DNA from 2 places in the Bradyrhizobium sp. Mp19 genome. Region 1 is predicted to be linked to the other one. Evidence: predicted binding sites of a transcription regulator. Region 1 holds the regulator's gene; the other holds the start of a gene.
What was found. Region 1 encodes LexA, which represses DNA repair genes until DNA is damaged. Its sites were predicted from a motif close to TGTTCNNNNTGTGTTCNG; they were not measured.
Positions count from the first base shown of each region.

Region 2: QJT82_RS16945 (single-stranded DNA-binding protein) is a predicted target of LexA. The motif match lies at 2,298-2,315, and genes of this name have one in related genera.

Region 1 covers NZ_JASAUT010000053.1:36,817-54,345, forward strand. The annotation lists gene lpxB (lipid-A-disaccharide synthase) at 1-738, shown strand, start outside; gene QJT82_RS36110 (SRPBCC family protein) at 853-1,512, shown strand; gene QJT82_RS36115 (metalloregulator ArsR/SmtB family transcription factor) at 1,639-1,974, shown strand; gene gltA (citrate synthase) at 2,009-3,310, opposite strand; gene gltX (glutamate--tRNA ligase) at 3,471-4,892, opposite strand; gene QJT82_RS36130 (glutamine--tRNA ligase/YqeY domain fusion protein) at 5,082-6,761, shown strand; gene QJT82_RS36135 (nuclear transport factor 2 family protein) at 6,807-7,193, shown strand; gene glnA (type I glutamate--ammonia ligase) at 7,190-8,620, opposite strand; gene QJT82_RS36145 (hypothetical protein) at 8,735-8,917, opposite strand; gene QJT82_RS36150 (SPW repeat protein) at 9,167-9,529, shown strand; gene QJT82_RS36155 (MFS transporter) at 9,865-11,193, opposite strand; gene QJT82_RS36160 (ComEC/Rec2 family competence protein) at 11,627-13,912, shown strand; gene QJT82_RS36165 (hypothetical protein) at 13,909-14,136, opposite strand; gene QJT82_RS36170 (hypothetical protein) at 14,282-14,710, opposite strand; gene lexA (transcriptional repressor LexA) at 14,968-15,672, opposite strand; gene glp (gephyrin-like molybdotransferase Glp) at 15,916-17,127, opposite strand; gene QJT82_RS36185 (HAD family phosphatase) at 17,154-17,529, opposite strand, start outside.
Region 2 covers NZ_JASAUT010000013.1:19,740-24,631, forward strand. The annotation lists gene uvrA (excinuclease ABC subunit UvrA) at 1-1, opposite strand, end outside; gene QJT82_RS16935 (outer membrane beta-barrel protein) at 373-1,032, opposite strand; gene QJT82_RS16940 (outer membrane beta-barrel protein) at 1,290-2,036, opposite strand; gene QJT82_RS16945 (single-stranded DNA-binding protein) at 2,485-2,976, shown strand; gene QJT82_RS16950 (DUF2306 domain-containing protein) at 3,220-3,618, shown strand; gene gyrA (DNA gyrase subunit A) at 3,843-4,892, shown strand, end outside.

The DNA.
Region 1 (17,529 bases):
CACGTGCTGGCGCTGTTGCCGTTCGAGCCGGAGGAATATCGCAAGCTGCAGGGACCGCCGTGCAGCTATGTCGGCCATCCCCTGACCGAGCAGCTTGCCTCGCTGCGGCCGAACGAGGACGAGCAGAAGCGGCGCGATGCGCAGCCTCAGGTCCTGCTGGTGTTGCCCGGAAGCCGGCGCAGCGAGATCAGGCATCATCTCGCGCTGTTCGGCGCGGCGCTCGGCCGGCTCAGCAAGCAAACCCCGTTCGAGCTCGTGCTCCCCACCCTGCCGCATCTCGAGGCGATGGTGCGCGAAGGCGTCGCGTCGTGGCCGGTAGTGCCGCGGCTCGCGATCGGCGAGACCGAGAAGCGCGCCGCGTTCCGCGTCGCCCGCGCTGCGCTCGCGAAGTCGGGCACGGTGACGCTGGAGCTCGCGCTGTCAGGCATTCCCATGGTGACGGCCTATCGCGTCGGCGCCGCCGAGGCGTTCATCCTGCGCCGCGCGATCCGGGTGTCCTCGGTGATCCTCGCCAATCTCGTGATCGGCAGCGATATCATTCCCGAGTTCCTGCAGGAGGACTGCACACCGGACAAGCTCGCGGCGGCGCTGGGCGACGTGCTTGCGGATTCGCCCGATCGTCTGCGGCAGCTCGTGGGGTTCGCGACGATGGACGGGAAGATGTCGACTGGCGACCAGCCGCCGAGCGTCCGCGCTGCCGACATCGTGCTGGCGGAGATGGACCGCCGTTCGGCCTAGCCAATCGATCGTGTCCTCGTTCAGTGGCGACATGCCGCTGCAACGATCCCGCTTGCGTTGAATATTTAGACCGTACTAATATTAGCAGAAGGTAATATTGACACGGAGCCAGCCATGAAGATCGACCCGGTCGCCTATGTCGGAGCCGTCATTCGCGAAGTCGCCTTCCGGGAACGCGACGGCAAGCCGGCGCGGGCGGTGATCGCGACCCGCAGCTACGACACCGAGATCGCCGATCTCTGGGATGTGCTGACCAACCCCGAACGCATTCCGCGCTGGTTCCTGCCGATCTCGGGCGACCTGAGGCTTGGCGGCCGCTATCAGTTCCAGGGCCACGCGGGCGGCGAGATCACGACGTGCGAGCCGCCGCGCCGGCTCGCCGTCACGTGGGAGTCCATGGGTACGGTCAGCTGGGTTACCGTGACACTGGTCGAGAATGGCCCGGACGCCACGCGCCTGGAATTGGAACACCTCTCAGTAATCGAGGGCGACTTCTGGGACCGCTACGGGGCCGGTGCTGTCGGCGTCGGCTGGGATCTCGCGCTGCTCGGGCTCGCGCTCTATCTGGCCATGCCGCCCGGCGAGGAATTCGACCGCGCCGCCGCGTCGGCGTGGCCGGCCACCGACGACGGCAAGGAATTCATCCGCCGCTCCAGCGAGGACTGGTGCCGGGCCTCGATCGCGGCGGGCACCGAGGAGGCAGCGGCGCGCAGATCAGCCGCAAATACCACGGCGGCCTATTGCGGCGAGCCGGAGCCGGTGAGCGGAGGCTAGAGCATGATCCGGAAAAGTGTGAAGCGGTTTTCCCTCGCGACAAACGCGAAGCGTTTGCGCGGAGATCATGCTCAAACAAAGAGCTAAAGCGGGATGACGATGCAATCTCATCGCGCTTTAGCGACCTTGCACGCCTTCGACATCCTCGGAGATCCCGTCCGCCGGCGCATCCTGGAATTATTGGCGACCGGCGAGCACAGTTCGGGTGACGTCGTTGCGGTCGTGCAGCGCGAGTTCGGCATCACCCAGTCGGCGGTCTCGCAGCAATTGCGGATCTTGCGCGACGCCGGTTTCGCGTCGGTGCGCGCCGAGGGCACCCGCCGCATCTACGCGGTCGAGCCGGCGCGGCTGCGCGAGGTCGATGACTGGCTCGACCGGTTCCGGGCGTTCTGGCTGCCGCGCCTTGACGCGATCGCGACCGAAGTCGCGCGGGGCAAACGAAAACGGCGCCATCAGGAATGATGGCGCCGTCCCGGATTCTCTTGAGCGATGCAGCTTACTTGCGCTTGTCGATCTGCACATAGTCGCGGCGCGCGACGCCGGTGTAGAGCTGGCGCGGACGGCCGATCTTCTGCTGCGGATCCTCGATCATCTCGCTCCACTGGCTGATCCAGCCGACGGTGCGGGCGACCGCGAACAGCACGGTGAACATCGAGACCGGGAAGCCCATCGCCTTCAGCGTGATGCCCGAATAGAAGTCGACGTTCGGATAGAGCTTGCGATCGATGAAGTAGGGATCGCTGAGCGCGATCTTCTCGAGCTCCATCGCGACCTTGAGCATCGGATCGTCGCCGTGGCCGGTCTCCTTCAGCACCGCGTGACACATCTTCTGCATGATCTTGGCGCGCGGATCGTAGTTCTTGTAGACGCGGTGGCCGAAGCCCATCAGGCGAACTTCGCTGTTCTTGTCCTTCACCTTGGCGATGAAGTCCGGAATGTTTTCGACCTTGCCGATGCCGTAGAGCATGTTGAGCGCGGCCTCGTTGGCGCCGCCATGCGCCGGGCCCCACAGGCAGGCGATGCCGGCCGCGATGCAGGCGAACGGGTTGGCGCCCGAGGAGCCGGCAATGCGCACCGTCGAGGTCGAGGCGTTCTGCTCGTGGTCGGCGTGCAGGATGAAGATCTTGTCGAGCGCGTCGGCGAGCACCGGGTTGATCTTGTAGTCCTCGCAGGGCACCGCGAAGCACATGTTGAGGAAGTTCTCGGCAAACGAGAGCGAGTTCTTCGGATACACGAAGGGCTGGCCGACCGTGTACTTGTAGGCCATCGCCGCCAGCGTCGGCACCTTCGCGATCATGCGCATCGAGGCGATCATGCGCTGCCGCGGATCGTTGATGTCGGTGGAGTCGTGATAGAACGCGGCCAGCGCGCCGACGGCGGCGACCATGATCGCCATCGGATGAGCGTCGCGGCGGAAGCCCTGGAAGAACCGCGCCATCTGCTCATGCACCATCGTGTGATGGATCACGCGATGGTCGAAGTCCTTCTTCTGCGCCGGGGTCGGAAGATCCCCGTACAGCAGCAGGTAGCAGGTCTCGAGGAAGTCGCCGTGCTCGGCGAGCTGCTCGATCGGATAGCCGCGGTATTCGAGCACGCCGGCGTCGCCGTCGATGTAGGTGATCTTCGACTGGCAGCTGCCGGTCGAGGTGAAGCCGGGGTCGTAGGTGAACACCCCGGCTTGGCCGTAGAGCTTGGCGATGTCGATGACATCAGGCCCAACCGTGCCGCTCAGGATCGGGAAATCGTAGTTCTTGTTGCCGATGGTGAGTGTGGCTGTCTTGCTGGATTTTGCGTCCATCGTGATATCCCCGATGAATTCGTTGCGAAAACCGACCTTGCCCAGTCGCTAAATTGCGGCCCATGGCGGGGCGGAACGGCTTGTGGAGAAAGCGTCCGGGATTGGGTAGCTCATTGCCATGTGCGCTGCAAGATGGACCCTGGAGGGGGTCCATGCAGGATCACGCCGCCTGATCGGCGAGGCGGGCAAGGCACTCCTGGCGTCCCAGCACGGCCAGCACGTCGAATATGCCCGGCGACGTTGTACGTCCGGTCAGCGCCACCCGCAGCGGCTGGGCGACGGCGCCGAGTTTCAGGTTGTTCTGCTCGGCGAAATTCCGCATCGCGGTCTCGGTGGCTTCCGCCGTCCAGTCGTTGACGGCTTCCAGCGCGGTGCGCAGGCGGCCGATCAACGCGCGCGTTTCCGGCGTCAGCAGCGCCGCCGCTTTCGGATCGAGCGCGAGCGGACGATCGGCGAAGATGAAGTAGGCGCCCGCGATCAGTTCGATCAGCGTCTTGGCGCGCTCCTTCAGGCTCGGCATCGCCCGCAGCAATTGCGCACGGGTCGCGTCGTTGAGCTTGGCCTTCAGCGCGGCGCCCTCGGGAACATAATCCAGCACGCTCTCGAACTGGGTCACGAGGGATTGATCGTCGCTCTGCCGGATATAGTGACCGTTGAGGTTCTCCAGCTTGGCGAAATCGAACCGCGCCGCAGAACGGCCGATGCCCGAGAGATCGAACGCGTCGATCATCTCCTGGGTCGAGAAGATCTCCTGGTCGCCATGGCTCCAGCCGAGCCGGACGAGGTAGTTGCGCAAGGCGGCCGGCAGGTAGCCGAGCGCGCGGTAGGCATCGACGCCGAGCGCGCCATGGCGCTTCGACAGTTTCGAGCCATCGGGACCGTGGATCAGCGGAATGTGGGACATGCTCGGCAGTTCCCACTCCAGCGCGTCGTAGATCTGCTTCTGACGCGCGGCGTTGATCAGGTGGTCGTCGCCACGGATGATGTGAGTGACGCCCATATCGTGGTCGTCGACCACGACTGCGAGCATGTAGGTCGGGGTGCCGTCGCCGCGGAGCAGGACGAGGTCGTCGAGATTCTCGTTCTGCCAGACCACGCGGCCCTGCACCTGGTCCTCGATCACGGTTTCGCCGGTCTGCGGCGCCTTGAGGCGGATGGTCGGCTTGATGCCAGCGGGTGCGGTGGCCGGATCGCGGTCACGCCACATGCCGTCATAGAGGCGGGTGCGGCCCTCGGCGCGCGCCTTCTCGCGCATCGCGGTGAGCTCTTCCGGCGAGGCATAGCAGTAATAGGCGCGCCCGGCGGCGAGCAGGCTTTCGGCGACCTCGCGATGGCGGGTGGCGCGGCTGAACTGGTAGATGACCTCGCCGTCCCAATCGAGCTCGAGCCACTTCAGGCCGTCCAGGATGGCGTCGATCGCCTCCTTGGTCGAGCGTTCACGGTCGGTGTCCTCGATCCGGAGCAGCATTTTGCCGCCGAGCTTCCTGGCATAGAGCCAGTTGAACAGCGCGGTGCGGGCACCTCCGATATGGAGGAAGCCGGTCGGTGAGGGGGCGAAGCGGGTAACGACGGAATTGGTCATGATCGAGCGAGACGTATGCGGGAACGGCCGTGGTGTATAACAGGAACCGGACATAACTAAAGCCCTGGTTGACCTTTTGCCCGCCAAACCGGGCCTGAAACCAGACTTGAAACCAGGCTTGAAACCAGACTTGGCCGGACGGCACGAATTTGGCAGAAGGTTGAGCTGACTCCTCCAGGGAACCCTTTGATGACGACTGACACGACGGCAGAGGCAGGGCGCGACTTCATCCGCGACATCGTCCAGGCCGATCTCTCCTCCCACAAGCACAACCGGATCGTGACCCGTTTTCCGCCGGAGCCGAACGGCTACCTGCATATCGGCCACGCCAAGTCGATCGCCCTGAATTTCGGCATCGCGCAGGAGTTCGGCGGCCAGTGCAATTTGCGCTTCGACGACACCAATCCGACCAAGGAGGAGCAGGAGTACATCGACTCCATCCAGGCCGACGTCCATTGGCTCGGCTACGACTGGGGAGCCAACCTGTTCTTTGCGTCGGACTATTTCGAGCGCCTGTACGATTGGGCCGAGGGCCTGATCAAGGCCGGCTATGCCTATGTCGATGATCAGTCGCAGGAGGAGATCCGCACTTCCCGCGGCACGCTGACCGAGCCCGGCAAGAACTCGCCGTTCCGCGACCGCTCGGTCGAGGAGAACCTCGACCTGTTCCGCCGCATGAAGGCCGGAGAGTTCTCGAATGGCGCCCGCGTGCTGCGCGCCAAGATCGACATGGCCGCCGGCAACATCAACCTGCGCGACCCCGTGCTCTACCGCATCCTGCACGCCCACCATCCGCGCACCGGCGACAAATGGTCGATCTATCCGAGCTACGACTACGCGCACGGCCAGTCGGACGCGATTGAGGGCATCACCCATTCGATCTGTACGCTGGAGTTCGAGGATCACCGCCCGCTCTATGAGTGGCTGCTCGACAAGCTGCCGGTGCCCTCGAAGCCGCGCCAGTACGAAATGGCACGGCTGAACCTGACCTATACGCTGCTGTCCAAGCGTGTGCTGACCCAGCTCGTCCGCGACGGCCACGTCTCGGGCTGGGACGATCCGCGCATGCCGACCATTGCCGGCTTGAAGCGGCGCGGCGTGCCGCCGGCGGCGGTGCGCGAATTCATCAAGCGCATCGGCGTCGCCAAGGCCAACAGCGTGGTCGATGTCGGCATGCTCGAATTCTGCATCCGCGAGGAGCTGAACCGCACGGCACTGCGCCGGATGGCGGTGCTGCGGCCGCTCAAGGTGGTGATCGAGAACTATCCGGAAGGGCAGGTCGAGGAGATCGAGGCGATCAACCATCCCGACAATCCGGAAGCCGGCACCCGCAAGATCGCGTTCGGCCGCGAGCTCTATATCGAGCGCGACGACTTCATGGAGAATCCGCCGAAGAAGTTCTACCGCCTCTCGCCCGGCAACGAGGTGCGGCTGCGCTATGCCTACTTCATCAAGTGCACCGGCGTGGTGAAGGACGACGCCGGCGAGATCGTCGAACTCCGCGCGACCTACGATCCCTTAACCAAGGGCGGCAACGCGCCCGACGGCCGCAAGGTCAAGGCGACGATGCACTGGTTGCCCGCGGCGCAGTCGAAGCCGGCGGAGATCCGTATCTACAATCAGCTGTTCGCCAATCCGAGCCCGAACGCGGCCGATTTCGCCGCCGACCTCAATCCGCAGTCGCTCGAAGTGCTGAAGGATGCGCGCGTCGAGCCGGCGATCGCCGAGAGTAATTCACCCGACCCGATGCAATTCGAGCGGCAGGGCTATTTCGTGCGCGATGCGGATTCGACGCCGGACCGGCTGGTGTTCAACCGAACCATCGGCCTGCGCGACACCTTCGCCAAGGAAGTCGGCGGCAAGGGCTAGCCGGGAGGAAGCGCGTCCCGCGCGGACAAGCGGACTGGGGGATCTATGCCCGATGAATCCGACGAGATTGCCTCCGCCACCATCGCCAGATGGTCGGCGGGTTTCAGCAGGCTCGATGCGAATGCGTTAAGCGCGCTCTATTCGAAGGGCGCGTTCTTCTTCGGCTCGAATCCGACGCTGTATCGCGGCCGCGACGGCGTCAAAGCCTACTTTGACGGTCTGCCGCGCTGGCACGCGCCGCGCGTTCAGTTCAGCGATGTCAGGGCAGAACGGGTCAACGCCGATCTCGTCAACATGGCGGGCATCGCGTCATTCTTCCTCGACGGCGATGCGCCCTCGCTCGCCGTCAAGATCACCTGGGTGATCGCGCGCGAGGACGGCGACTGGAAGATCGTCTGCCACCACGTCTCGTCGCAGACACCGCTGATCTAGATGTCGTAGTACAAATGGAACTCGTAGGGATGAGGTCGCAATCTGATGGGATCGACCTCCTTCTTCCGCTTGTAGTCGAGCCATGTTTCGATCACGTCGGCGGTGAAGACATCGTTGCGCAGCAGGAATGCGTGATCGCGTTCGAGCGCGTCCAGCGCCTGATCCAGCGACCCCGGCGTCGACTTCACCTCCTTCGCCTCGGCGGGCGGCAGGTCGTAGAGGTTCTTGTCGATCGGGCTGCCCGGGTCGATCTTGTTGCGAATTCCGTCGAGGCCGGCCATCAGCATCGCGGCGAAAGCCAGATAGGGATTGCAGGAGGGATCCGGCGAACGAAATTCGACACGCTTGGCCTTCGGGTTCGGCGAATACATCGGAATGCGGCAGCAGGCTGAACGGTTGCGCTGGGAATAGACCAGGTTGATCGGAGCCTCATAGCCCGGCACCAGACGCCGATAGGAGTTCGTGGTCGGGGCGCAAAGCCCGCACAATGCCCAGGCATGTGTCAACAGGCCGCCGATATAGTGGCGGGCGAGCTGGCTCAGTTCGGCATAGTCGCCCCTGTCGTAGAACAGATTGGTCTCGCCCTTCCACAACGACTGATGAACGTGCATTCCGGAAGCGTTGTCCTCGAACAGCGGTTTCGGCATGAACGTTGCGGTCATGCCGTTCTGGCGGGCGGTGTTCTTCACCACGTATTTGTAGATCATCAGATTGTCCGCCATGCGCGCGAGCGTGGTGAAGCGCATGTCGATTTCGTTCTGCCCACCGGTCGCGACTTCATGGTGATGGGCTTCGATCTGGATGCCCAGCTGTTCCATGGTCAACACCATTTCGGTACGGAGCGCCTGCATGCTGTCCGTCGGGGGCACTGGAAAGTATCCCTCTTTCGGGCGTGGCTTGTGTCCCAGGTTGGGCGCTTCGTTTGTGCCCGTGTTCCAGCTGCCTTCACCGGAATCGATGTCGTGGAAAGCGTAGTTGATGCCCTGTCCGTAGCGCACGCTGTCGAACACGAAGAACTCGGCCTCTGGACCGAAGTAGCTGGTATCGGCGTGGCCCGTGGCCTTCAGGTGGGTTTCAGCTTTTTGGGCGATGTAGCGGGCATCGCGGCTATAGGATTGACCGGTCACGGGGTCGCGGATGTTGCAGATCAATACCAGGGTGGATGAAGGGGAATACGGGTCGAGGAAAGCCGTGGTCGGGTCCGGGACGACCAGCATGTCGCTTTCCTGGATTTCCTGAAAGCCGCGGATCGATGAGCCGTCGAATCCAATCCCTTCGCTGAGGGCGTCTGCGCTCGCCGCGCTCGGCGGGACGGAAAAATGTTGCCATACCCCCGGCAGGTCGGTGAAGCGCAGATCGATCATCTGCACTTTCTCGTCCTTGATTGCCTTCACGAGATCTTCGGCTGTTGCGCATGTCGGAAACATGGCTTCACTCCTGTTATTGGAGAGCCGCGTCGTTGAGATTGTGCTGCCGTTCAGCCCCCGCGAGGCGGCTTGAGGAAGATCCTGCTCCACGTTCTGCGCTGCGAGCTGGCAGCCTCAGCTTTGGTGCGGACCGCGCATCAGCTTCATGGCGTCTTCGATATGGCGCCAGGTTCTGGCCAGCTCGGCCTCGCCTTTTGCTTCAAGCTCGATGGCGTTTTGGGCAGCTTCCGCAATGGCCTTGGCGCCATGTGCCTCGAGCAACTGCCGCGCATAGTTGTGGATTTCGATTTCTCGCATGGCGTCATACTCCTCTCGTCCTGAGCGCAACCGCAAATACCGGTCGGGCCGCGAACCGCAGACGTTGACACCTGGTCAAGCGCCCACAGTGTGCATCTTGCTGCGGCGCGATTGCAAGAGCGCTTTCCGGGCGCCCGGACCGCAGCATGGTCGTCGGTTCGCGGATCAGCAGCGGCAACACATCGCAGGTCGGACAGATGCTTTTTTGTCCGCGCCGCACCATGTCTTCGGAAGAAGGAGGTGAGGATCATGCGCATTCAACACTGGCAGGATGCTGCCAGCCTGTTGGTAGGCGCCTGGCTGGTCGCATCGCCGTTTGCACTGGGCTTTTCCGGGGCAGCTCTCTGGATCTCCATCGCGCTCGGATTGGGCGTCGTGCTGTTCGCCCTGGAGGCATTCATCATTCCGTCCTATCTGGAGGAATGGGGCGAGATGCTGATGGGGTTGGCTCTGGTGGTGGCACCCTGGACGTTCAACTACCAGCAGGGATCGGTCACGACGAGCAGCGTGCTCGCCGGCGTCGTGGTGATCGTGCTCGCGTGCTGGGAGCTGGCGATGGATCGTGATTTCGCCACCTGGTGGCACGATCGCTGGCATCACCGAGCTGGCTGAGAGGCAGCTGATTGAGACGTTGGCCTGACCGCCAACCCAAGGCGGCCGGAGAGGTTGGAACTGCGCAGCGCCGGATCCCCTCCGTGCCGCATCGGCGTAACGCGGATGCAGGTTCGACGAAGACATCATGCCCGAGACGGCGAGTACGGGACGATTCAGAAGCGTCGTCCCGCACGCGCTGGACGGCGGCCACGGCTCCTGCTGCAGGGTGAGAGTGTTTCGAGCGAAGTGGATACCGGTTCACGTAAGGAAAACGCGTCAAAACAAGATTCTGGAGTCCCCGTTCCGCTTCCATCGGAACGGGGCTCCAGTCGTCCGTCAGCAAGGTGACTCCGTCACGATGCGGCTTTCGCCTCGATCTGCTCCCAAATTCTGGTCTTGCGTGTCTCGGGCATGATGAAGACGGCGATCACGAAGCACACTGCGGGAACGACGATCGGGTAGATCAGCGCGTAGCCGATGCTGCCGGTCGCTGCGAAGGCGGCTGATGTGATGAACGGCACCAATCCGCCGCCCCAACCATTGCCGATATGATACGGCACCGAGACCGAGGTGTACCTGATCCTGGCCGGGAAAAACTCCGCCAGAAACGCGCCGACCGGCCCGTACACCATCCCGACGTAGCAAACGAGGATGAAGATGATGAAGACGGCGACCGGATAGTTGATGTGTCCCGGCTGCGTGACCATGCCGAGCCACAGATACAGCGGATAGTAGGTGATCGCGGCAAGCAGCATGCCTCCGAGGATCACCGATTTGCGGCCGATCTGATCCGACAGCCAACCAAAGAAGATCAGGCTCGGCGTTGCGATCAACAGTGCGGTTCCCACGATGTAGGCCGAGGTAACCGCATCGACCTTGGAGACCTGCTGCAGGAAGTACAGTGCCCAGAATTGACCACTGTACCAGACCACGCCCTGTCCAATCAGGACGACGATCGCGATCAAGATGTACTTGATGTTGGAGCTGAGGAATGCTTCCCGCCAGGGATTCCTGGTCATCTGTCCGCGTGCCTTGATCTCCTGGAAAATCGGCGTCTCCTGGAGCTGGAGGCGGATGTAGATGGCGATGGCCACCAGCAGGAACGAGACCAGGAACGGTACGCGCCACGCCCATGCGTCAAAGGCCTGATTGCCGGCCCAGGTTCGGGTCAGAACGATTACGGCCAGCGACACCACGATCCCGAGCGTCGGCGAGGTTTGTAGCCAGCCTGTGTAGTAGCCGCGGTGGTCATCCGGAACATGCTCGGCGACGTAGGTGATGGCGCCGCCATATTCGCCGCCCAGGCAGAGACCCTGGATCATCCGCAAGCCGAACAGAACGAATGCGGCCGTCAGGCCGATCGATTCATAGGTTGGGATGAGTCCGATCGCGCCCGTTCCCAGGCCCATTCCGCTCAAGGTAACAAGGAATGTATATTTGCGGCCGACCCGATCGCCCATCCATCCGAACAGGAAGGCCCCCAGCGGGCGAATCAGGAATCCCGCAGTGAACAGCGCGATCGTGCTCAGCAGGGCTGCGACGGGGTGGGATTGCTCAAAGAACTTGACCGACAGAACCGCGGCCAGACTGCCAAAAATATAAAAGTCGTACCATTCAATGATGTTTCCCACTGACGCAGCAACAATCACGCGACGAAAATCACTCGGTACTTGAATTGCCATGTGCTGCTCCTCTCAAATGCAAACGCTACGCCTCGCGTTTTTCAGCGATCTGTCCGCTCGCGGAGTGCGCGTGGTGCACGGCGTTGCAGGCGAGATTTTGCGAGTTCGTCCGCAACGCCTGATCTCAGGGGAGTTGTGGCCACCTGAGAGGAGCTCCAGCGGCCTTCAAGTGCCGCGAGCCGTCACTGCCTCATCCCCGTCTCTTTGGGAGTGGAGGCATCAGGACAGTCTAATCCCAACGGGATTGGTATCTTATGAGACTTTCGGCTCGATCGATTTGACGCAGGCGGCAGCTGTGGCCCGGCGCCAGGTCGGCGAGGCGCAGGACGATCCAGCTACCCGGGCGTTGCCGGGGCGGTATTCTGCATCCGTTCCGCTAGTCGGGTGACGGGGCCATCCGCTAGCCTGCCGCCCGGCAGGGATCGCAAGCGGAATGGCGGAGCAAGGCACGACGCCGGGCGGCAAACGCGGCTACGCGGGGACGTGGCCGCCGCGCGCAGTTGCGCCGGTCGGCGGCTATCTCCCGACGCGCGTCAGCATCTGGAAGCCTTTCGTCGAGACATCGCGGCAATGGGCGCGCGCGGAAGCGGGGGCGGGCCGGTTGTTGCCCTGGGTGCCGGTGGCGTTCGGCACCGGCATCGCCTTCTATTTTGCGGCCGAGCACGAGCCGGTGCTGTCGGTCGCGGCCACCGTCGCAATCCTGCTCTGCCTGCTGGCGCTGCTGCTGCGGCGGCGCAGCGTGTTTCCCGTCATCGCGATGCTGGCCGCGGTGGCCGCAGGCTTTGCGACGGCGACCTGGAAGACGGCGCGCGTTGCTCACACGGTGCTGGCGCGGCCGATGTTCTCGGTGGCGCTGACCGGCTTCGTCGAGACGCGCGACATCCGCGAGAAGACCGATCGTTTCGTGCTGCGCGTGGTTTCGATGGAGAGCCCGCGCGACATGACGAAGCTCGATCGTGTCCGGCTCTCGGTGAAGAAGGGCACCGCGCCCGATGTCGGCAGCTTCGTTGAGTTGAAGGCGCGGCTGTTGCCGCCGCTCGGGCCGCAGCGCCCGGGCTCCTATGATTTCGGACGCGACCTGTATTTCCAGGGCATCGGCGCCTCCGGCTTCGTGATGGGCGCGGTCAGGACCAGGGAGCCGCCTGCGACCGGCGGCTTTGCGCTGCGCTACGCCGCCTTCATGCAAGGCCTGCGCGACGCCATCGACGCGCGTATTCGCACCACGCTCGACGGCGACCAGCGCGCGATCGCAACCGCGCTGCTCACCGGCCGGCGCGATGCGATCTCGACGCCGGTCAACGATGCGATGTTCATCTCGGGGCTCGGCCATGTGCTGTCGATCTCCGGCTACCATATGGCCGTGGTCGCCGGCGTCGTGTTCTTCGCGGTGCGCGCGCTGCTCGCGCTGTTTCCGGCGCTGACGGCGGGGCATCCGATCAAGAAATGGGCCGCGGCGGCAGCGCTGGTCGCCGCGGCGTTCTATCTGTTGCTGTCGGGCGCGGAGGTCGCGACGCAACGGTCGTTCTTCATGACCGCCGTGGTGCTGCTCGCCGTGATCGTCGACCGCCGCGCGATCACCTTCCGTACGCTGGCGGTGGCGGCGCTGATCGTGCTTGCGATCGCGCCGGAAGCGCTGGTGCATCCCAGTTTCCAGATGTCGTTTGCCGCGACGCTCGGGCTGGTGGCGCTGGTGCAGATCGGGCTGCCGAACCTATTCGCGTCGCCCGACCATTCGGCGACCGCGCGCGTCGCGCTGTGGGGCGGACGTGAGCTCACGATGCTGATGCTGGCCTCGCTGGTGGCAGGGCTTGCGACGACGCCCTACGCCGCCTTCCATTTCCACCGCGTGACGCCCTACGGGCTGCTCGCGAACCTCGCGGCAATGCCTGTCGTGTCGGCGGTCGTGATGCCGGCCGGCCTGCTGGGGCTCCTCGCCATGCCGTTCGGCTTCGACGGCGTGTTCTGGGCGATCATGGGCCTTGGCATCGACTGGATGATCCTGGTGACGCAATGGGTCGCCGCACTCCCGGGCGCGGTCGGCCGCATGGCGGCGTTCGGCATCGGGCCGCTGATCGCAGCGAGTGCCGGCATCATCCTGCTCGGGCTGCTGCGCACGCCGCTGCGTTGGTCTGGCGCCGTGCTGCTGGTGATGGCCTCGGTTTGGGCGCTCAGGGTGCCGCAGCCGGACGTGCTGATCTCCGGTGACGGCCGCAACGTCGCGGTGCGTGGCGGTGACGGGCGGCTGCATTTGATGCACAGCGCCAAGGATGCGTTCCTGGTCAAGGAGTGGTTGGCGGCGGACGCCGACGCGCGGACCGCCACCGATGCGTCGCTCGGCGAGGGCGTCTCCTGCGATGCCGGCGGCTGCGTGACCCGGGGACCTGGCGGCGCCTTCGTCGCACTCGCGACCCGGCCAGAGGCGCTGGCGGACGACTGCGAGCGCGCAGGCCTGATCGTGACGGCGCGGCCGGCGCCGCAGGGCTGCGGGGCATCGGTAATCGATGCCGAGCGGCTGCGCCGCCACGGCGCGCTGGTGCTGCGACGGATCAGCGACGGCTACGCCGTCGATGCGGTGAAGCCCGGCGGGATCGACCGGCCGTGGTCGCCGGCGGTTCCGGGCGACGGCGAGAGCGAGACGACGCTGCGCGCGCCGGCCGCCGCGCCGCGGCCCGCCGTGGACGCGACGCCGGCCGAGACCGATCTGCAGGGCGATGATTAGCGGTGGTCCGGTGAGGGGCCGCTCGGCAGCTCGAACAGGCCGAGATGGTATTCGTCGGAATCGGGGCCGGCGTCGGGCTTCTTGACGAGGGTAAAGGAAGCCTCGGGAAATTGCTCCCAGACTTTCAGGTCGTCGGCCGTCACCGTCAGCCAACCGAACCGGAACATGTAGCGGCCCGGTTCCGTGACGCGTCCAGCCTTTTGCCATGTGACCTTATCGACCACCGCGCACGTCCTCCGTGCCCGATGATGCGCCAAGGCGCCGGCCGACGCAAACCTCCTCCTGCGCCCCGGAAGCGGGAGTCCGGGGTCGCCCGAAATTGCTTAGGTCATCCGCCGCCGAACAGCTCATTCCGCGGCGACGATGCGCTCAACCCAAGAACAGCGTTGCGAATGCGGAGGGCCGCCGCTCCACAACCTTCGGCTTCTGCTCGACCGGCGGATGCAGCGCCGGCAATTGCAGCACGCTGACGCGCTGTCCCTCGACCAGCTGGGTCACCAGCACATGGCTGCCGTCGGGGAATTCGACCGCATCATGATGCCGATCGGGCACGTCGGGCTCGACTTCGTTGAACACGCCGACGCGATAGTTCAGCGTCTTGGTCCAGATCCAGCGGCTGTCGTAGCGAACGTTCTCGGCGAAAGCGAGCTCGGTGCCCGGCAGCATGCAGACCGCGACAGTGGGATCGTTCTCCGAAGCAAAGCCGCGGGTCGACGTGCCGCGGAACGTCGTCGTGATCAGCGTCTCTCCGACAATGGCGGGGCGCGATGCCACGGCGTGCAGACTATAGTCACACATCGGATGGCTCCTCATTTCGAGGTAGCGACCCGTGCCTCTCCTTGAGGCATTAGGGCCTCTACCAGAGTGGACGATAGCGAACGAGCTTCTGCTCGTTTCTGGGCGATTGTACGACTGGTCCGAGACCGCCTCCGATCACAAACACGCGACGCTGCGCGAGAGGTATCGGAGCGCATCGGGCAGGCCGTACGCTACACTATCATGCAAGGAACGATCCGACGTGTTGCTCGTTCCCGGCCGCCGCAAGTATTTGCAATTCAGTATTTGCGATAAAGGCCGATCAGCTTGCCCTGGATGCGGACCCGGTTCGGCGGCAGGATGCGCACTTCATAGGCGGTGTTGGCCGGCTCGAGCGCGATCGATGCGCCGCGGCGGCGGAAGCGCTTCAGGGTGGCTTCCTCCTCGTCGATCAGCGCCACCACGATGTCGCCGGTATTGGCGACGTCGTTGCGCTGGATCAGCGCCATGTCGCCGTCGAGGATGCCGGCATCGACCATCGAGTCGCCGCGCACTTCGAGTGCATAGTGCTCGCCGGCGCCGAGCATGTCGGGCGGCACGCTGATGGTGTGGCTGCGGGTCTGCAGCGCCTCGATCGGCGTACCGGCGGCGATCCGGCCCATCACGGGGACCGCGACCGGACGGTTGCCGTCGTCCTCGGCGATCGGCGGCGTGCTGGCGCGCCGGCCGAGGGTGCCTTCGATGACGCTGGGCGTGAAGCCGCGGCGGCCGTTGCCGCCGCCGGCCGAGAGTTCGGGCAGCTTGATGACCTCTATGGCGCGGGCGCGGTTCGGCAGGCGGCGGATGAAGCCGCGCTCCTCCAGCGCAGTGATCAGGCGGTGGATACCGGACTTCGAGCGCAGGTCGAGCGCATCCTTCATCTCGTCGAAGGAGGGCGGTACGCCGGCCTCTTTCAGACGTTCATTGATGAAACGCAGAAGTTCGTACTGTTTGCGCGTGAGCATCTCGAGTATTCCCCCGGTTGATAGCGTCGTTCGATTCCGAGACTCTTCTGGTGGGGCCTGCAGGCGGGGCCTGACCTCAGGAGCATGTGCTCGTTGCACCTGCTTCCACGCGGCTTCCCGATTGTAGACACCAGTACTCGAAACAAATCATGAACGGACACTATATGTTCGATATGTGTTCCGCAACCACTTAATTTCCGGTGAACGGATCAGGCAACGCACAAGCGGCGGGGCGCAAAAACCCTATTCGGGCAGTGTCAGGATCTCGCATTCGCTGCCTTTGACGGCCGCAGCCGCGAACGGCGGACGCACGAGAAGTGCCCGTGCCGCAGCGAGATTCCCGAGCAGCGACGAGTCCTGCTGCGTCACCGGCATTGCGATCAGCGTCCCGTCCTCGCGCGCTTCGAGACGTGCACGCAGATAGTCCTCGCGCTGGTCGTTGGCGGCGAGGTCGCGGCCGAGCAGGGCGCTCGTGCGGCGATGATGGATCACTTTCCGGCCGTTCAGCGCCCGAATCAACGGCACCAGGAACAGGAAGGCGCAGACATAGGACGACACCGGATTGCCGGGCAGGCCGATCACCCGCATCGCGCCGAGCCGGCCATGCATCATCGGCTTGCCGGGCCGCATCGCAATCCGCCAGAACGTCATGTCGACGCCCTCGGCCTCCAGCGACCGCTTGACGAGATCGTGGTCGCCGACCGAGGCGCCGCCTGTCGTGATGAGGACGTCGGCGCCGGCCTCGCGCGCCCGGCGAATGCCGGCCGTGGTCGCCTCCACCGTGTCGGCGGCAACGCCGAGGTCGATGGTCTCGGCGCCCTCGGCGCGCGCCAGCGCCCGCAGCGCGTAGCCGTTGGAATAGACGATCTGGCCGGGGCCGGGTTGCGAGCCCGGCATCACCAGCTCGTCGCCGGTCGCCAGCACCGCGACCTTCGGGCGGCGGCGCACCGCAAGTTCCGGATAGTTCATGGCGGCCGCCAGCGACAGCGCGCGGTCGGACAGGCGGCTGCCGCCGCTGAGCAGCACCTCGCCGGCACGGAAGTCGACCCCGGCCGGGCGGATGTGCCGCCCGACGCTGGCGGCCTCCGTGATCGTGATGTGGTCGCCGTCGACGGCGGTGTCTTCCTGGATGATAACCGCGTCGGCGCCATTGGGGATCACGCCGCCGGTGAAGATCCGCACCGCCTCGCCGGCGCCGACCGTCCGCTCGAACGGCCGGCCGGCGGCGACTTCGCCGATCACCTTGAGCCGGGCCTTTAGATCAGCCGCATCGGCGGCGCGCACCGCATAGCCGTCCATCGCCGACATCGGCTGCGGCGGCTGGGTGCGCAGCGCGGCGAGGTCGTGCGCCAGGGTGCGGTGGTAGGCGGCATCGAGCGCGATCATCTCCTCCGGCAGCGGTTCGGCGCCGGCGAGGACGGCGGACAGGGCATCGGCAACCGGCATCAGGGCCACGCTCAGAGCTCCTCAATTCCTAATGTTCAAATACCAAGTGCGGTCAAAGCCCTTGCCACGTCATCCGTCGATGTCACGTGGATAGCATGAAGGCCGCGCGCCCGCGCACCTTCGATATTGGCGGCCAGGTCGTCGAAAAACAGGATCCGCGACGCCGGCACGCCGATGGCTTTTACCACATGATCGTAAGCCTCGGCGTCGGGTTTGCGGAAGCCGATGCTCGAGGACAGGAAGACGTTGCGGAAATGGCTGAGCAGCTCGGCATGGGCGACCGAGAAATGCGCGACATGGGCCGGATTGGTGTTGGAGAAGGCGTAGAGCGGCATCCGCTCGGCGGCCGCCGCGAGCAGCGGGGCGATGCCCGGCATCTCGCCGGTGAAGATCGCATTCCAGCCTTCGAGG
Region 2 (4,892 bases), on a different contig from region 1:
TAGCGACAGTTCCGGGCGCATGCTTGGGCGCCTTTTGGGCGCGCATCGCCGGTGATGCCGGGACCTTGCGCCGATGGGGTGTGAAGACTGGAACGTAGGAAGAACGGTCGACAATTTCCAGTGCTGAGTCGCGTCCATCAACGGATAGTTTGCCTGATGGCAGCAGCCGTCAGCAGCGCCGGTTCCTCTAGAGCCTTCCCGTTCCGATAGAATCGGAACGGGGGCTCCAGATTCCTGCTTTGACGCGTTTTCTTGACGCGAACCGGAATCCACTTCGCTCGAAACGCTCTTACGCAAAAAGGCCGGCGCGAGGCCGGCCTTTCGGTGCGATCTGACCGCGAATGGCGGTCAGCAATTCGCTTAGTACCTGGATCAGTACTTGGCGACGATCGGGCCGCCGAAGTGATAGTTCACGCCGAACTGGGCGCTGTGCAGTTCGAGCGTACCGGACGGCACGCCGAAATAGTTCTCGCTGTCGAGGCTGCGATACAGGTATTCGCCCTTGATCGACCACTGCGGGGCGATGAACGCCTCGACGCCGGCGCCGACGGTCCAGCCGGAGTGGAAGTTGCTCTGCGAGGCGGTCACGCCGAGCGCGGTGACGCTGACCTCGTTGTTGGCCCAGGCGTAGCCGCCGGTGCCATAGAACAGCACCTTGTCGACGGCGAAGCCGAGGCGGCCGCGCACGGTGCCGAGCGAGTCGATCTTGCTGCGGGCCGTGACGCCAAGGGCGGAGACCGACGCGTCGATGTCAGCGCCTGCAGCGTCGACCTCGAGGCCGTACACGATGTTGCCGGCCTGCCAGTTGTAGCCGATGGTGCCGCCGCCGAAGCCGCCTTCCATGCTCGGGGTGCCGGAGTTCTCGCTGGCGTAGCCGCCGAAGCCACCGACGTAGAAGCCGGTCCAGTTGTAGATCGCGGCCGGCGGCGGAGCCTTCACGTAGGGGGCGCGAGCCGCCATGTCGGCGGCCATCGCCGGTGCAAAAGCGTTCAGTACAAGCATGCCGGCCGATGCCAGCAAAACAGTCCTCATTTTCAAAGTCCGAGTCCCGTTTTTCTTGCCCATTTTCTTGTTGTCCCTTCAAACTTTTGAAGAGAGCGTCACAGCAGTGTCGCGTGACGTGCCGGTGCTTCTACAGAGAAATGCCGGAAGTTGTGTATCCGCGAAACCACAACGCACCGAAAACGGCCGCGGTGAGGCGCACGCGCACACGCAACGAAAAGCCGGCGCACAAACAAAAAGGCCGGCGCGAGGCCGGCCTTTCGTCTGGATCAATCGGCTTCGCGCGTTCAGTAGCGCGCAACGACCGGGCCACCCCACTTGTAGTTCACGCGGACGGTGACGAGGTCGACGTCTTGGCGATCACGGATGGTGCTGTTCAGCGTGCCGTTGGGGGCGATCAGGTTGTAGGTCTTGTCCTGCATGAACAGGTGGTCGTATTCGATGCCCGCGGTCCAGTTCGGCGCGAAGCCAACTTCGATGCCGGCGCCGACGGTGCCGCCCCAGCGGGTGTCGCTTGCGCTGCCGACCAGCACGCCGGTCGGGGTGAAGTAGGTGTTGAAGCGGTTGTCGGTCAGCGCCGCGCCGCCCTTGGCGTAGAGCAGCACGTTGTTGACGGCATAACCGATCTGGCCGGTGAACAGGCCGAACGCGTCGATCTTGGACTGGTTGGTGAACAGGCCCGGGAAGATCGCGCTGCCGTTGCTGCCCTTCAGGTCAGCCCAGTCGCCCTGCGCTTCAAGGCCGAACACCCAGGCGCCGGCCTGCCAGCGATAGCCGATCTGGCCACCAGCGACGCCGCCCGTTGCGTCATGGCAACCGTCCGCGGCGAGGAAGATGCCGGCCGGGAGCTGGTCCCAGCAATTGTGGCTCGAGCCCCAGCCGCCGTTGGCGCCGATGTAGAAACCGGTCCAGTCATAGATCGGGGCAACCACGGGCGGCGGCGCCTTGGTGTAGGGGCGCGCAGCGAGGTCGGCGGCCGCGGCAGGCGCAGCGAACGCAATCAGAGCAACCGTACCGAGCAAAAACTTCTTCATTATCAGTCCCCCAACTCCCCGATCGGCTTCCAAACGGTCCCGAAGCACGATCCCAGACGCGAGCGCCCGCGCCATGGTTGGTAGCTATACGCTGATTCAACCGGAAACGCCGTCTCCCAAATGCAACACTCGCGGAAGAAGTAATGATAAGGCAAGCCACTGATTTGTTTGTTGTTTTTCTAAATCTCGCTGCCCGGCGTCGGCCGGCATCGAGATCGACTGCCGCTCTGTCGGCATTGGCCGCTTCTACGGCTGGTTGTGGCGAACAAAACTGGAACAATTCCGGATGCGATGCTATATCTCGAATATCGTGGATAACCGGCGCGACGGCAAAGGCGGCGAGCCGGCACCGGCGTATAGGGTCATCCACGACGCCTGCGACGTAAGTGGCGAAGGTTGAGAGTGGCGGCCGATGTCCGGACGCCCGGTTTTGAGTGGAGATGATGCGATGGCAGGAAGCGTGAACAAGGTGATCCTGGTGGGAAATCTCGGCAAGGATCCGGAAATCCGGCGGACGCAGGACGGCCGTCCGATCGCAAACCTTTCCATCGCCACCTCGGAAACCTGGCGCGACAAGGGCACCGGCGAGCGCAAGGAAAAGACCGAGTGGCACCGCGTCGTGATCTTCAACGAGGGCCTCTGCAAGGTCGCCGAGCAGTATCTGAAGAAGGGCGCCAAGGTGTACATCGAGGGTCAGCTGCAGACCCGCAAATGGACCGACCAGAGCGGCGTCGAGAAGTACTCGACCGAAGTCGTGCTGCAGGGCTTCAACTCCAACCTCACCATGCTCGACGGGCGCGGCGGCGGAGGCAGCAGCTTCTCCGATGATGGCGGCAGCGATTTCGGCTCGTCCGGACCGGTCAGTTCGGCGCCGCGCCGCGCCGTCGCCGCGGGCGGCGGTAGCCGCAACAGCGACATGGACGACGACATCCCGTTCTGAGGAGCGGTCGCGCTTCCATCGATGCCGTGAAGATCATTTCCCGGAACGGTCGTTGCGATCCGGAGTGGCAATCTCTTCGTGTGGACTATGAGGATAACCCCGTAACCATCTGCTAGAATGGCGGCGATCCGACGTGCAGGGATGCGGGTTCCCTGAACTTTGACACAGGTCGATGTAAATGATATTTACATTGACCTGCGGCATTTGATGTCTGGCCGCGAGATTCACTCGAGGGCCGCCATCATGAGCCTCGCGCCATTGCTCGACGCCGCGCCTGCGATCCCGCTTCATGCCTTTGCCGCGATGGCCGCCTTCGTGCTCGGCTCCATCCAGCTCGCCGCCCCCAAGGGCACGCTGCCGCACCGGACCCTGGGTTGGATCTGGGTGATCCTGATGCTGGTGGTCGCCGGAAGCTCGTTCTGGATCCATCAGATCCAGCTGGTCGGTCCCTGGAGCCCGATCCACCTGCTGTCGATCTTCTCGCTCGCCATGCTGGTGCTCGGCGTGACGGCGGCGCGGAGCCACGATGTCCGCCGCCACAGGTTCACGATGATCGGCATCTTCTTCGGCGCACTGCTCATCGCAGGACTGTTCACCTTCATGCCCGGGCGGATCATGCACGCGGTGGTTTTCGGTCATTGACGGGAGAGGCGAGTAGCGAATGGCGAGTGGCGAACAGGGATTTTTCCATTCGCTATTCGCCATTCGCTACGCGCTTCCCGACCAAGCAGCCGGAACCTCGGCGCTCCACCCGTAAGTGCATGAAAAAACGAAGGGAAAAACGGCTTGCCGGAGCCGCGCAAGGGTGGTTATCAGGCCTTCGATGGTCTATATGATTCCCCAGTAGAACTGACCGGATTTCCCCTTTGTCCGATAACGACGACCACAAGCCCGGCGAGCCGCCGGGACCCTCAGATATTCGTCCCGTTTCCATTCTCGACGAGATGAAGAAGTCCTACCTCGATTACGCGATGAGCGTGATCGTGTCGCGTGCGCTGCCCGATGCGCGCGACGGGCTCAAGCCGGTGCACCGGCGCATCCTCTATTCGATGCATGAGCAGGGACATACGCCGGACAAGAAATACGTGAAATCCGCCCGCGTCGTCGGCGACGTGATCGGTAAATATCACCCGCATGGCGACCAGTCGATTTACGATGCGATGGTCCGCATGGCGCAGGATTTCTCGCTGCGCGTGCCGCTGATCGACGGGCAGGGCAATTTCGGTTCGGTCGACGGCGATCCGCCGGCTGCCTATCGATATACCGAAGCGCGGCTGACCAAGGCGGCGCTGGCCGTGCTGGCCGACATCGACATGGAGACCGTCGATTTCCAGCCGAACTACGACAACTCCGAGAAAGAGCCGTCGGTTCTGCCGGCCCGGTTCCCGAACCTTCTGGTCAATGGCGCCGGCGGCATCGCCGTCGGCATGGCGACCAACATTCCGCCGCACAATCTCGGCGAGGTCGTCGACGCCTGCGTGGCGCTGATCGATAATCCGGCGCTCACGATCGACGAGCTGATCGACATCATTCCCGGACCGGACTTCCCGACCGGCGGCGTGATCCTCGGCCGTCAGGGCATCCGCAGCGCCTACCACCTCGGCCGCGGCTCGATCGTGATGCGCGGCAAGGTGACTATCGACACGATCAGGAAAGATCGTGAAGCCATCATCATCACCGAAATTCCCTATCAGGTGAACAAGGCGACCATGGTCGAGCGCATCGCCGACCTGGTGAAGGAGAAGAAGATCGAGGGCATCGGCGACCTGCGCGACGAGTCGGACCGTGACGGCTATCGCGTCGTCATCGAGCTGAAGCGCGAAGCAGTGCCCGACGTGGTGCTCAACCAGCTCTACCGGTTCACGCCGCTGCAGACCAATTTCCCGGCCAACATGCTGGCGCTGGATTCCGGCCGT